DNA from 2 places in the Streptomyces sp. NPDC127092 genome. Region 2 is predicted to be linked to the other one. Evidence: riboswitches for the same ligand, from Rfam matches in the RefSeq annotation. Region 2 holds a riboswitch; the other holds the start of a gene.

Region 1 (5,289 bases), on a different contig from region 2:
TCCCGGCGAACTTGGCCCGGCGGGAGGCGGTGAAGCGGGCGTACTGGCGCAGCGGGGCCGGCAGCTCGGCGACGGTCAGCCCGCCGAAGGCGTCGGCGACGAGCGCGACGACCTTGCGGCGTACGGCCTCGGGCAGCGGTCGGTCGAGCGCCTCCGCAGCGCCGTCTGCCGAGCCTTCCGACCCGGCACCCTGCGCGGGCTGCTCCACGATCCGTCACCCACTCCCTGTCTCGCCTCGCCGGGCCGCTCCTCAGGAAGCGGCGCCCGGCCTGTCCACCAGTTCGATCTGGTCCACCGCGTTGCACCAGCGGCAGCGGACCGACTCGATGGTCTCACTGACCACCTCGCGCTCCTCGACCTTGGGCTCTCCGGCGAGGTCCAGATGGACGTACTCGACGACCTTGGACGAGCGGGTCACGTCGAAGCGGGTCAGATTGCCGCAGAGAGTGCAGCGCCAGCGGGTCTCGGCGGTCGGCAGGGGAACCGTCGTCATCGTGCCGTCCTCTTTCCGTACGAGGCTTTACGGGCCCGCGGTGCGCCGTCGAACTGCGGGAGTACTGCCCGTAACCCTACGGCCTCGCGGGTACCCCGTGTCACGGCGAGGCACTCTGTCCAGGTGGGCCCCGGTACGCCATGATCTGTCCATGATCGACTGGCGGAGCGCGGTCCTCGGCGCCTGGCGCGGCGCCCGTGGCGGGCCCACCGTGACCTACGGACTCATCGCGTGCTGCGTGCTGCTGTTCGCCGTCAGCCCGGTGTCGGGACTCGGTCCGGCGTACGGCACGGGCGACGAGCTGCTCGCGGCGCAGAGCGCGTACTTCCAGCGCTGGGGCGTCATCCCCGCCGAGCTGACCCAGGGCGAGCCGCGCGCCCTGCTCACCCCGCTGACCGCGCTCTTCGTCCACGGCAGCTGGCTGCACCTGCTCGGGAACATGCTGTTCCTGTACGTCTTCGGCGCCATGGCCGAGGAGCGCATGGGCGCGACCGGCTTCGGCCTGTTCTACCTGGGCGTCGGATATCTGGCGCTGGCCGGCTACGCGGCGGTGCACGGCGACCAGGCGGACAGCGGGCAGACGCTGGTCGGGGCCTCGGGAGCGATCTCGGGCGTGCTGGGCGCCTTCCTCTATCTCTTCCCGCGCTCCCGGGTCACCAGCCTCTTCCCCTTCCTCTTCTTCCTGCCGCTGCGCTTCCCGGCCTGGATCGTGCTGGCGTTCTGGTTCGCGCTCCAGTGGCTGGCGGCCCGCTCGGCCGGGGCCGGGCCGGGGGTCGCGTACCTGGCGCACGTGATCGGCTTCGCGCTGGGCTTCGTCTACGCGTGGGCGCGCTACAGGCGTGGGGATAAGGTGAAACCACCAGCCGCGGCCACCGAGGGAGAAAGCCAGCCGTGATCACCGCGATCGTGCTCATCAAGACCAGCGTGGACCGCATCCCCGAGATCGCCGAGGCGATCGCCGCGATCGACTCCGTCAGCGAGGTCTTCTCGGTCACCGGCACCTACGACCTGATCGCCATGGTCCGGGTCGGGCGCCACGACGACCTGGCCGACATCATCCCGGGCCAGATCTCCAAGATCCCCGGCGTCGAGGCCACCGACACGCACGTCGCCTTCCGCGCCTACTCGCAGCACGAGCTGGACGCGGCCTTCGCCATCGGCCTGGAGTCGTAGGGCGCCCGGACACAGCGGTGAAGCCGGCCTCTCCCCACGGGAGGCCGGCTTCACTCGTACGGGGGAACCCCGTCAGCCGTGGTACGGGCCGGGTTCAGCCGCGGTCCGGGACGCAGCGGCCGTCCTCGGTGCGGTACTTCCACCGGGCGCCGTCGCGCACCAGCTCCTTCACCGCGCCGACGAACCGCTCCACGTGCTCGTCGGGCGTGCCCGCGCCGAAGCTCACCCGGATCGCGTTGAGGGACCTCTCGCCCGGGGCGGCCTCCGGGGCGCCGCACTCGCCCGGGTCCCGCGGGTCGCTGCCGAGCAGCGTGCGCACCAGCGGGTGGGCGCAGAACAGGCCGTCGCGGACGCCGATGCCGTACTCGGCGGACAGCGCGGCGGCGAAGTGGGAGCTGTTCCAGCCCTCCACGACGAAGGAGATGACGCCGACGCGGTCGGCGTCGTCACCGAAGAGCGAGAGCACCCGCACCTCCGGCACCTCGGCAAGACCCTCGCGGACCTTGGCGATCAGGTGCCGCTCGCGGGCGACGAGGGAGTCGAAGCCGGCCTCGGTGAGGGCCTTGCAGGCGGAGGCGATGGAGTAGACGCCGATGACGTTCGGCGAACCGGCTTCGTGCCGGGCCGCGGTGGTGTGCCACTCCACGTCCACACCACCGTCGGCCCGGCGGGCCACCTTGCGGGAGGCGCCGCCGCCCGCGAGGTAGGGCTCGGAATCCCGCAGCCAGTCGGCGCGCCCGGCGAGGACGCCGGAGCCGAACGGGGCGTACAGCTTGTGCCCGGAGAAGGCGACCCAGTCGACGTCCAACTCCCGTACGGAGACGGGGTGGTGGGGCGCCAGCTGGGCGGCGTCCAGGACGATCCGCGCGCCGTGCGCGTGCGCGGCGGCGGCGAGTTCGCGCACCGGCCACAGCTCGCCGGTGACGTTGGAGGCGCCGGTCACGCAGACCAGGGCGGGCCCGTAGGGATCCCGGTCGGCGAGGGCCCGCTCGAGGGTGGCGACGGCCTGCTCCGGGGTGCGCGGCGCGTTGAGGTAGGTGACCCGGGCGTCGCGCCAGGGCAGCAGCGAGGCGTGGTGCTCGGTCTCGAAGACGAAGACCTGGCAGTCGGCGGGGATCACCTGGGCGAGCAGGTTGAGCGAGTCGGTGGTGGAGCGGGTGAAGACGACCTGGTCGCCGGGGCGGCAGTCGAGGAACTCGGCGACCGTGGCGCGGCTGTTCTCGAAGAGGTCGGTGGAGAGCTGGGAGAGGTACCCGGCGCCGCGGTGGACGCTGCCGTAGTACGGGGCGTAGGCGGCCACGTCGTCCCACACGCGCTGGAGGGCCGGGGCGCTGGCGGCGTAGTCGAGCGCCGCGTAGGTGACCTCGCCGCCGGTGACGAGCGGGACGGTGACGTCACGGCCGAGGACCGGCAGCGGGGCGTCGCAGCAGGGGTCGGAGTCGGCCGGAGCGGCGGCGGAAGCGGTGGCGGAGGCGTTCGGGCGTGCGGACATGACGGTGTCTCCCGGCATAAAAGGGGCGCGAAAGGGCGTGAGGGGCCCGTGCGGCGGCAGCGCGGAAAGGGGTGCCGCGTACGGGTGTTGAGGTGGAGAAAGGGGCCGGAGGCCCTAGCGCATTCGCTTGCTCACGAGACACCGCTCCCTAGAGGACCAAGGACCCCAGGGTGTGCGCAGGGGTCCGCGCTTGCCGCAGGCTTCTGCTCGTACGGCCTGGTCTTCACCCGGGGCACCCCGCCACGGACGGAGGGTTGCCGGACAGCCAGCCGGGGCTTTGTCGCTGTCACTCATGACCTGTTCCAGAACCTATGCCAGACGATCACGACGACGCAACCCCGTCCCGGCATCCGGGACGGGGTCGCAATCCGCCGTTCACACGCGCTCAGGCGTTGCTGGCCGCGATCCACCGCTCCAGGGTGCGGCGGGCGGAGCCCGAGTCGACCGACTCGGCGGCCCGGTCCATGCCGGCCCGCAGCTGCTCCGCGAGGGTGCCCTCGCCCGGCTCCAGGGCGACCAGCGCGGCGGCCGAGTTGAGCAGCACCGCGTCCCGTACCGGGCCGGTCTCGCCGGCGAGCAGCCGCCGGGCGACGTCGGCGTTGTACGAGGGGTCGCCGCCGCGCAGGGCGTCCAGGGTCACCGGCTCGATGCCGACGTCCCGCGGGTCGAAGCGCTCCTCGCGGACGGCGCCGTCCCTGACCACCCACACCCGGGAGGTGCCGGTGGTGGTCAGCTCGTCCAGGCCGTCGTCGCCGCGGAAGACCAGGGCGGAGTTGCCGCGGTCGGCGAGCACGCCGGCCACGATCGGCGCCATGCGCGGGTCGGCGACGCCCACGGCCTGGGCGCGCACCTTGGCCGGGTTGGTGAGCGGGCCGAGCACGTTGAAGGTGGTGCGGATGCCGAGCTGGCCGCGGGCGGCGGCGACGTACCGCAGCGAGGGGTGGAACTTCACCGCGAAGCAGATGGTGATGCCCGCCTCCTCGGCGACCTCGGCGACCCGCTTCGGGGTGAGGTTCAGGTTGATGCCGAGCTTCTCCAGGACGTCGGAGGAGCCGGAGGCGGAGGAGGCGGCGCGGTTGCCGTGCTTGACGACCCTGACGCCGGTGCCGGCGACCACGATCGACGACATCGTGGAGATGTTCACCGTCTTCGCCCCGTCGCCGCCGGTGCCGACGATGTCGACGGCCGGCCCGGGCACCTCGATGACGTTGGCGTGCTCGTACATGGTCCGTACGAGACCGGAGATCTCCGCCACCGTCTCGCCCTTGGCCCGCAGGGCCACCATGAACCCGGCGATCTGCGCGTCGGTCGCCTCGCCGCGCATGATCAGGTCCATCGCCCAGGCGGTGTCGTCGGCGGACAGGTCTCGGCCTTCGAGGAGTCCGTTCAGCAGGGCGGGCCAGGAGCGGCCCGCCGCGGTGTCGCCTCCAGCGGGGTGCACAGCGCTCATGGTCGCTCCTGTGTGTACGTACGGGACTGCGAGGTCGTCTCCCACCCTATCGATCTCCGGGCACGGCAAAGAGCCCCGTCCATCGAATGGACGGGGCTCTCGCCGTGGCGACTACCAGGTCAGGCGGTCAGGTGATCAGTGGTGGCCGTGGCCGCTCTCGATCTCCCTGAACTCCTCGACCGTCGGCTTGGCGATCTGGTTGTCCGCGCCGTAGTAACCCCGGTTGAGCTTGACCCGGAGCTTCTCCATGCGGCCGATCTTGCGCTCCACGCCGTTCTCGTCGACGGCCGGCGGCAGCTCGGCCGGCTCGTACTGCTCGTGGGCGGTGAGCTTGTAGCGCTCGCCCTGGCTGAGCGGCTGGTGGACCTCGACGAACTCACCGTGCGGCAGGCGCTTGATGATGCCGGACTCGCGACCGTGCAGCACCTTGTCCTTGTCCCGGCGCTGGAGGCCGAGGCAGATCCGCTTGGTGACGATGAACGCGATGACCGGGCCGACGAAGAAGAAGATCCGGACGAACCAGGTGATCGAGTTGATCGACAGGTGGAAGTGCGTGGCCCAGAGGTCGTTGCCACCACCGACGAGCATGATCATGTACGCGGTGATCCAGGCGACACCGAAGGCGGTGCGCGTCGGAGCGTTGCGCGGGCGCTGCGCGATGTGGTGCTCGCGCTTGTCGCC
Region 2 (5,289 bases):
AGGTCCAGGCCGGCGTTCTCGAGCTTGAGGCCGACCTCCTCGGAGATGACCGTGCCGCCGGTGAGGATGGCGATGTCGTTCAGCATGGCCTTGCGGCGGTCGCCGAAGCCCGGGGCCTTGACGGCGACGGACTTGAAGGTGCCGCGGATCTTGTTGACGACCAGGGTCGACAGGGCCTCGCCCTCGACGTCCTCGGCGATGATCAGCAGCGGCTTGCCCGACTGCATGACCTTCTCGAGGAGCGGGAGCAGGTCCTTCACCGAGGACACCTTGGAGTTGACGATGAGGATGTACGGGTCCTCGAGCGCGGCCTCCATGCGCTCCATGTCGGTCGCGAAGTACGCCGAGATGTAGCCCTTGTCGAAGCGCATGCCCTCGGTGAGCTCCAGCTCCAGACCGAAGGTCTGGGACTCCTCGACGGTGATGACGCCTTCCTTGCCGACCTTGTCCATGGCCTCGGCGATGAGCTCGCCGATCTGGGTGTCGGCGGCGGAGATGGAGGCGGTGGAGGCGATCTGCTCCTTGGTCTCGACCTCCTTGGCCTGGTCGAGCAGCGCACCGGAGACGGCCTCGACGGCCTTCTCGATGCCGCGCTTCAGGGCCATCGGGTTGGCGCCGGCGGCAACGTTGCGGAGGCCCTCACGGACCAGGGCCTGGGCGAGGACGGTGGCGGTGGTCGTACCGTCGCCGGCGACGTCGTCCGTCTTCTTGGCGACTTCCTTGACCAGCTCGGCGCCGATCTTCTCGTACGGGTCCTCGAGCTCGATCTCCTTGGCGATGGAGACACCATCGTTGGTGATCGTGGGGGCGCCCCACTTCTTCTCGAGGACGACGTTGCGGCCCTTGGGGCCGAGGGTGACCTTGACGGCGTCAGCGAGCTGGTTCATGCCGCGCTCGAGACCGCGCCGGGCCTCCTCGTCGAACGCGATGATCTTGGCCATGTGAAGTGGTCCTCCCGGACATGGGGTGGATAACGCTCCTGGACCGCGCCGACGCCCGCGACGGACGGCCCGCGCTCCTCGTGGTTCCTTCCCCACTCGGTCCGCGACCTCGTCTGCCCGATCCTCGTAAGCACTCTCACCTTCAGAGTGCTAACGCCAATGATTAGCACTCGCCCTAGGAGAGTGCAAGCGACTCCCGCAGATCGAGAGCCCCGGACGCGACAGGCCCCGGACACGACAGGCCATCCGCGCGAGCCCCGGGCGGACCCGGCGGCCGGCACCCGCCGGGAAACGCGCGAGGGGCCCGCATCCCGGTCAGGATGCGGGCCCCTCGACGGAAGTGCGTCGGTGGCCGATCGCGCCGCGCTCAGACGGCGAGCTTGACCATGTCCGCCTGCGGACCCTTCTGGCCCTGCGAGATCTCGAACTCGACCCGCTGACCCTCTTCGAGGGTGCGGTACCCGTCCATCTGGATCGCGCTGTAGTGGACGAAAACATCCGCACCACCGTCGACCGCGATGAAGCCGTAGCCCTTCTCCGCGTTGAACCACTTGACGGTGCCCTGAGCCATGCCTAACTCCCCTATTACTGGCCCTTGCGCGGGACCGCACTTCGCGGACCCGGGTCAGACCCTGCGCCGGAACGCGTCGACCGCGGCTGAATGTATCTGCCCAACTGCCCTCTGCAACAGGTCAATCGGACGAGAATTCTGGGCAGCCCGGAAAGGGGAATTGGGGAGAATCCCCAGGATTACGGGGCAAGTCGGGCCCGGCAAAAAGCGCAGAAGGTACACAAGGCACGGGCACTTTGGCTGCTTCTTGTCGTGCGCGGACGCATTCTCATATGCGTCTGGCATGAGCAGCGGAGGGGACTTCCCCAACTCTACCGCGCTCAACCATGCAGAATTGCCCCTTCCGCTTTCTCTCGCGGAAGGGGCAATTCAGATATCTCAGGTACCCGCGGGTAGGGCTCAGCAGCCGCCGGCGACCGCCGGGATGATCGAGACGCCCGCGCCGTCCGGCGTCGCCGTCTCCAGGCCCTGCTCGAAGCGCACGTCGTCGTCGTTCACGTACACGTTGACGAAGCGGCGCAGCTTGCCCTGGTCGTCCAGGACGCGGGCGGCGATGCCGGTGTGGTTCTTCTCCAGGTCGGCGATGACCTCGGCGAGGGTCGCGCCCTCGGCGGGCACCTCGGCCTCGCCGCCCGTGTAGGTGCGGAGGATGGTGGGGATGCGGACGTTCACGGCCATGGCTGTCTTCGTACCTCTCGGATTCAGTGGGCCAGGCCCGCGTCGCGGAACGCGTCCAGGCTCGGGCGGATGGTGGCGGTCGCCTGCGAGCTGTCGGCCACGGCGTCCAGGGTCTTGAGGCCGTCACCGGTGTTGAGGACGACCGTGGTCAGCGTGGGGTCGAGCAGACCGTTCTCGACGAGCTTGCGCGTCACGCCGACGGTCACGCCGCCCGCCGTCTCGGCGAAGATGCCCTCGGTGCGGGCGAGGACCTTGATCGCGTCGACGACCTGCTCGTCGTTCACGTCCTCCACGGCGCCGCCCGTACGGCGGGCGATGTCGAGGACGTACGGGCCGTCGGCCGGGTTGCCGATGGCCAGCGACTTGGCGATGGTGTTCGGCTTCTGGGGGCGCACCACGTCGTGGCCGGCCTTGAAGGCGGCCGACACCGGGGAGCAGCCCTCGGCCTGGGCGCCGAAGATCTTGTACGGCTTGTCCTCGACCAGACCGAGCTTGATCAGCTCCTGCAGACCCTTGTCGATCTTGGTGAGCTGGGAGCCGGAGGCGATCGGGATGACCAGCTGGTCCGGGATGACCCAGCCGAGCTGCTCGCAGATCTCGTACGCGAGCGTCTTCGAGCCCTCGCCGTAGTACGGGCGGAGGTTGACGTTGACGAAGCCCCAGCCCTCGCCCAGCGGGTCGCCGATGAGCTCCGAGCAGAAGCGGTTCACGTCGTCGTAGTTGCCCTCGATGGCGACGAGGTCGCCGCCGTACACACCGGCCATGACGACCTTGCCCTGCTCCAGGTCGTGCGGGATGAACACGCAGGAGCGGAAGCCGGCCCGGGCGGCGGCGGCGCCGACGGCGCCGGCCAGGTTGCCGGTGGAGGAGCAGGAGAGGGTGGTGAAGCCGAAGGCGCGGGCGGCCTCGATGGCCTGGGCGACGACCCGGTCCTTGAAGGAGTGGGTCGGGTTGCCGGAGTCGTCCTTGACGAACAGCTTGCCGGGCTCGACGCCGATCTCGCGGGCGAGGTTGTCGGCCTGGACGAGCTTGGTCCAGCCCGGGTTCAGGTTGGGCTTCTCGGCGACGTCGGCCGGGACGGGCAGCAGCGGGGCGTAGCGCCAGATGTTGGCCGGGCCGGCCTCGATCTGCCTGCGCAGCGCCTCGGGGTCACCGGTCGGCAGGTCATAGGCGACTTCGAGCGGGCCGAAACACAGCTCGCAGGCGAAGATCGGGCCGAGCGCGAAGGTCTCGCCGCATTCGCGGCAGGAGAGGCCGGACGCGGGACCGAGGTCGACCTGGGTCGTCTGCGGGGAAGCGGGTGCGACGGTCTGTACAGCCATGGAGGCGAGGCCCTTTCTCCTCATCTTCCTCATGACGCATTTCGCCATGAGACGGATTTGGCACCTTCCCTAGTCGGGGACCTCGCTGGAGGACGAGTAGTGACCGACTGGAGGGTTGCCGGGGCTTCAACGGGCCGTTTCCCTCTGCCCCTCTGGATGAGCGGTATTCGATTGTGAGACGCGGGCGGCACCCCGACATGCATCGGGCATCCGCGTTGTTCAAGACTGTAACCGAAGCCCTGGACGGGCGAGACGGTCGTCCGATCCGCGAGATGGAGATCACGTTGCTGGAAGAAGTGGAGCGCTGGCTGGCCCGGCGGTCCTGGTCCGTGGCCGACCGTCCGCTGGAGCGGGTCCTCGCCGCGAAGCGCGGGACGAAGGTCAGCGTGGTGCTGCCCGCGCTGAACGAGGAGGCGACGGTCGGCGCGATCGTCTCCGTGATCCGCCGCGAGCTGATGACGGAGGCCGTGCCGCTGGTGGACGAGCTGCTGGTGATCGACTCGGGCTCCACGGACCGTACGGCGGAGGTGGCCGCGGCGGCCGGCGCGCGGGTGGTGGCGCGGGACGCGATCCTGCCGCGGATACCGGCGGTGCCGGGCAAGGGCGAGGTCCTCTGGCGGTCACTGCTGGTGACGAGCGGGGACGTCATCTGCTTCGTGGACGCGGACCTCAGGGACTTCTCGGCGGACTTCGTGACGGGCATCGTCGGCCCGCTGCTCACCGACCCGGACGTGGACTTCGTGAAGGCGATGTACGACCGCCCGCTGGGCGACGCACCGGGTCAGGGCGGGCGGGTGACGGAGCTGGTGGCCCGGCCGCTCCTCAATCTGCACTGGCCGCGCCTCGCCGGCTTCGTGCAGCCGCTGGGCGGCGAGTACGCGGCGCGGCGCTCCCTGCTGGAGCGGCTGCCGTTCCCGGTCGGTTACGGGGTGGAGCTGGGTCTGCTCGTGGACGCGCTGCACACGGTCGGCCTGGACGCGCTCGCACAGGTGGACGTGGGAGTGCGCAAGCACCGCCACCAGGACGGCCAGGCCCTGGGCCGGATGGCGGCGGCGATCTACCGGACGGCGCAGCTGCGGCTCTCGCGCGGCCATCTCGTACGGCCGCGGCTGACCCAGTTCGAGCGGGGCGAGGACGGCTTCGCACCGCGGACGTACCCGGTGGACACGGAGGAGCGCCCGCCGATGACGGAGATCGCGGAGTACGCGGAGCGCCGCCGCGTGGCGTAACACCCGATAATGCGCCTTTCTGCCTAAATTTCCGTTTCATGCGGTTCAAGACTGAAACGGGAATCCTGACGGCCGCCCTGGGTCTCGTGGCCGGGTCACTGTCCTTCGCCGGAGCCGGCCCGGCCGCCGCCGATGTCGTCGAGCCCTTCGGCAAGCGCGAAGCCGGCGTCCACCTTGGCGACACCAGGCCCGACCTGGGCAAGACCGGCCGGACGGCCCCGCAGAGCACGTACACCCCGTCCCCGGCGCACACGCCGTCCGCGCTTCCACGCCTCGGCCCGCCCGGCACCAACGGCGGCGCGATGGCGGAGACCGACGCCGGCACCGAGCGCCTGTGGCTGCTGGGCGCACTGGGCCTGGCACTCGCGGCGACGGGCGTGGTGGCCGTGGCGGCGACGCGGGGGCGCAGAGAGTACTGAGCAGGCGCGGGGAATGCGCGGAGGGCCTTTCCCGTGCGGGAAAGGCCCTCCGTCTCCCGGCAGGTGTTCCTGTCAGCCGGTGTAGTAGCCGGCCATGTCGGCGACGAGGTCGACGGACCCGCTCCGGTT

Evidence for each region. A riboswitch is a leader RNA that binds a small molecule or an ion and turns the genes downstream of it on or off. The one in region 2 is predicted to bind S-adenosylmethionine.
Region 1: it holds a riboswitch for S-adenosylmethionine, as region 2 does, so the genes downstream of both, ACFWJO_RS14505 (aminotransferase class V-fold PLP-dependent enzyme) here and thrC (threonine synthase) in region 2, are expected to answer to the same signal.

Annotation. Positions count from the first base shown of each region.
Region 1 is NZ_JBHXFE010000014.1:122,252-127,540, forward strand. Features, by position in the region: gene ACFWJO_RS14485 (NYN domain-containing protein) at 1-208, opposite strand, end outside; gene ACFWJO_RS14490 (hypothetical protein) at 251-493, opposite strand; gene ACFWJO_RS14495 (rhomboid family intramembrane serine protease) at 645-1,388, shown strand; gene ACFWJO_RS14500 (Lrp/AsnC family transcriptional regulator) at 1,385-1,666, shown strand; gene ACFWJO_RS14505 (aminotransferase class V-fold PLP-dependent enzyme) at 1,761-3,158, opposite strand; SAM riboswitch class IV at 3,340-3,456, opposite strand; gene trpD (anthranilate phosphoribosyltransferase) at 3,544-4,608, opposite strand; gene ACFWJO_RS14515 (cytochrome bc complex cytochrome b subunit) at 4,744-5,289, opposite strand, start outside.
Region 2 is NZ_JBHXFE010000006.1:135,978-141,266, reverse strand. Features, by position in the region: gene groL (chaperonin GroEL) at 1-941, opposite strand, end outside; gene ACFWJO_RS07490 (cold-shock protein) at 1,309-1,512, opposite strand; gene ACFWJO_RS07485 (MoaD/ThiS family protein) at 1,912-2,190, opposite strand; gene thrC (threonine synthase) at 2,214-3,536, opposite strand; SAM riboswitch class I at 3,530-3,675, opposite strand; gene ACFWJO_RS07475 (glucosyl-3-phosphoglycerate synthase) at 3,797-4,741, shown strand; gene ACFWJO_RS07470 (hypothetical protein) at 4,780-5,160, shown strand; gene ACFWJO_RS07465 (FlgD immunoglobulin-like domain containing protein) at 5,233-5,289, opposite strand, start outside.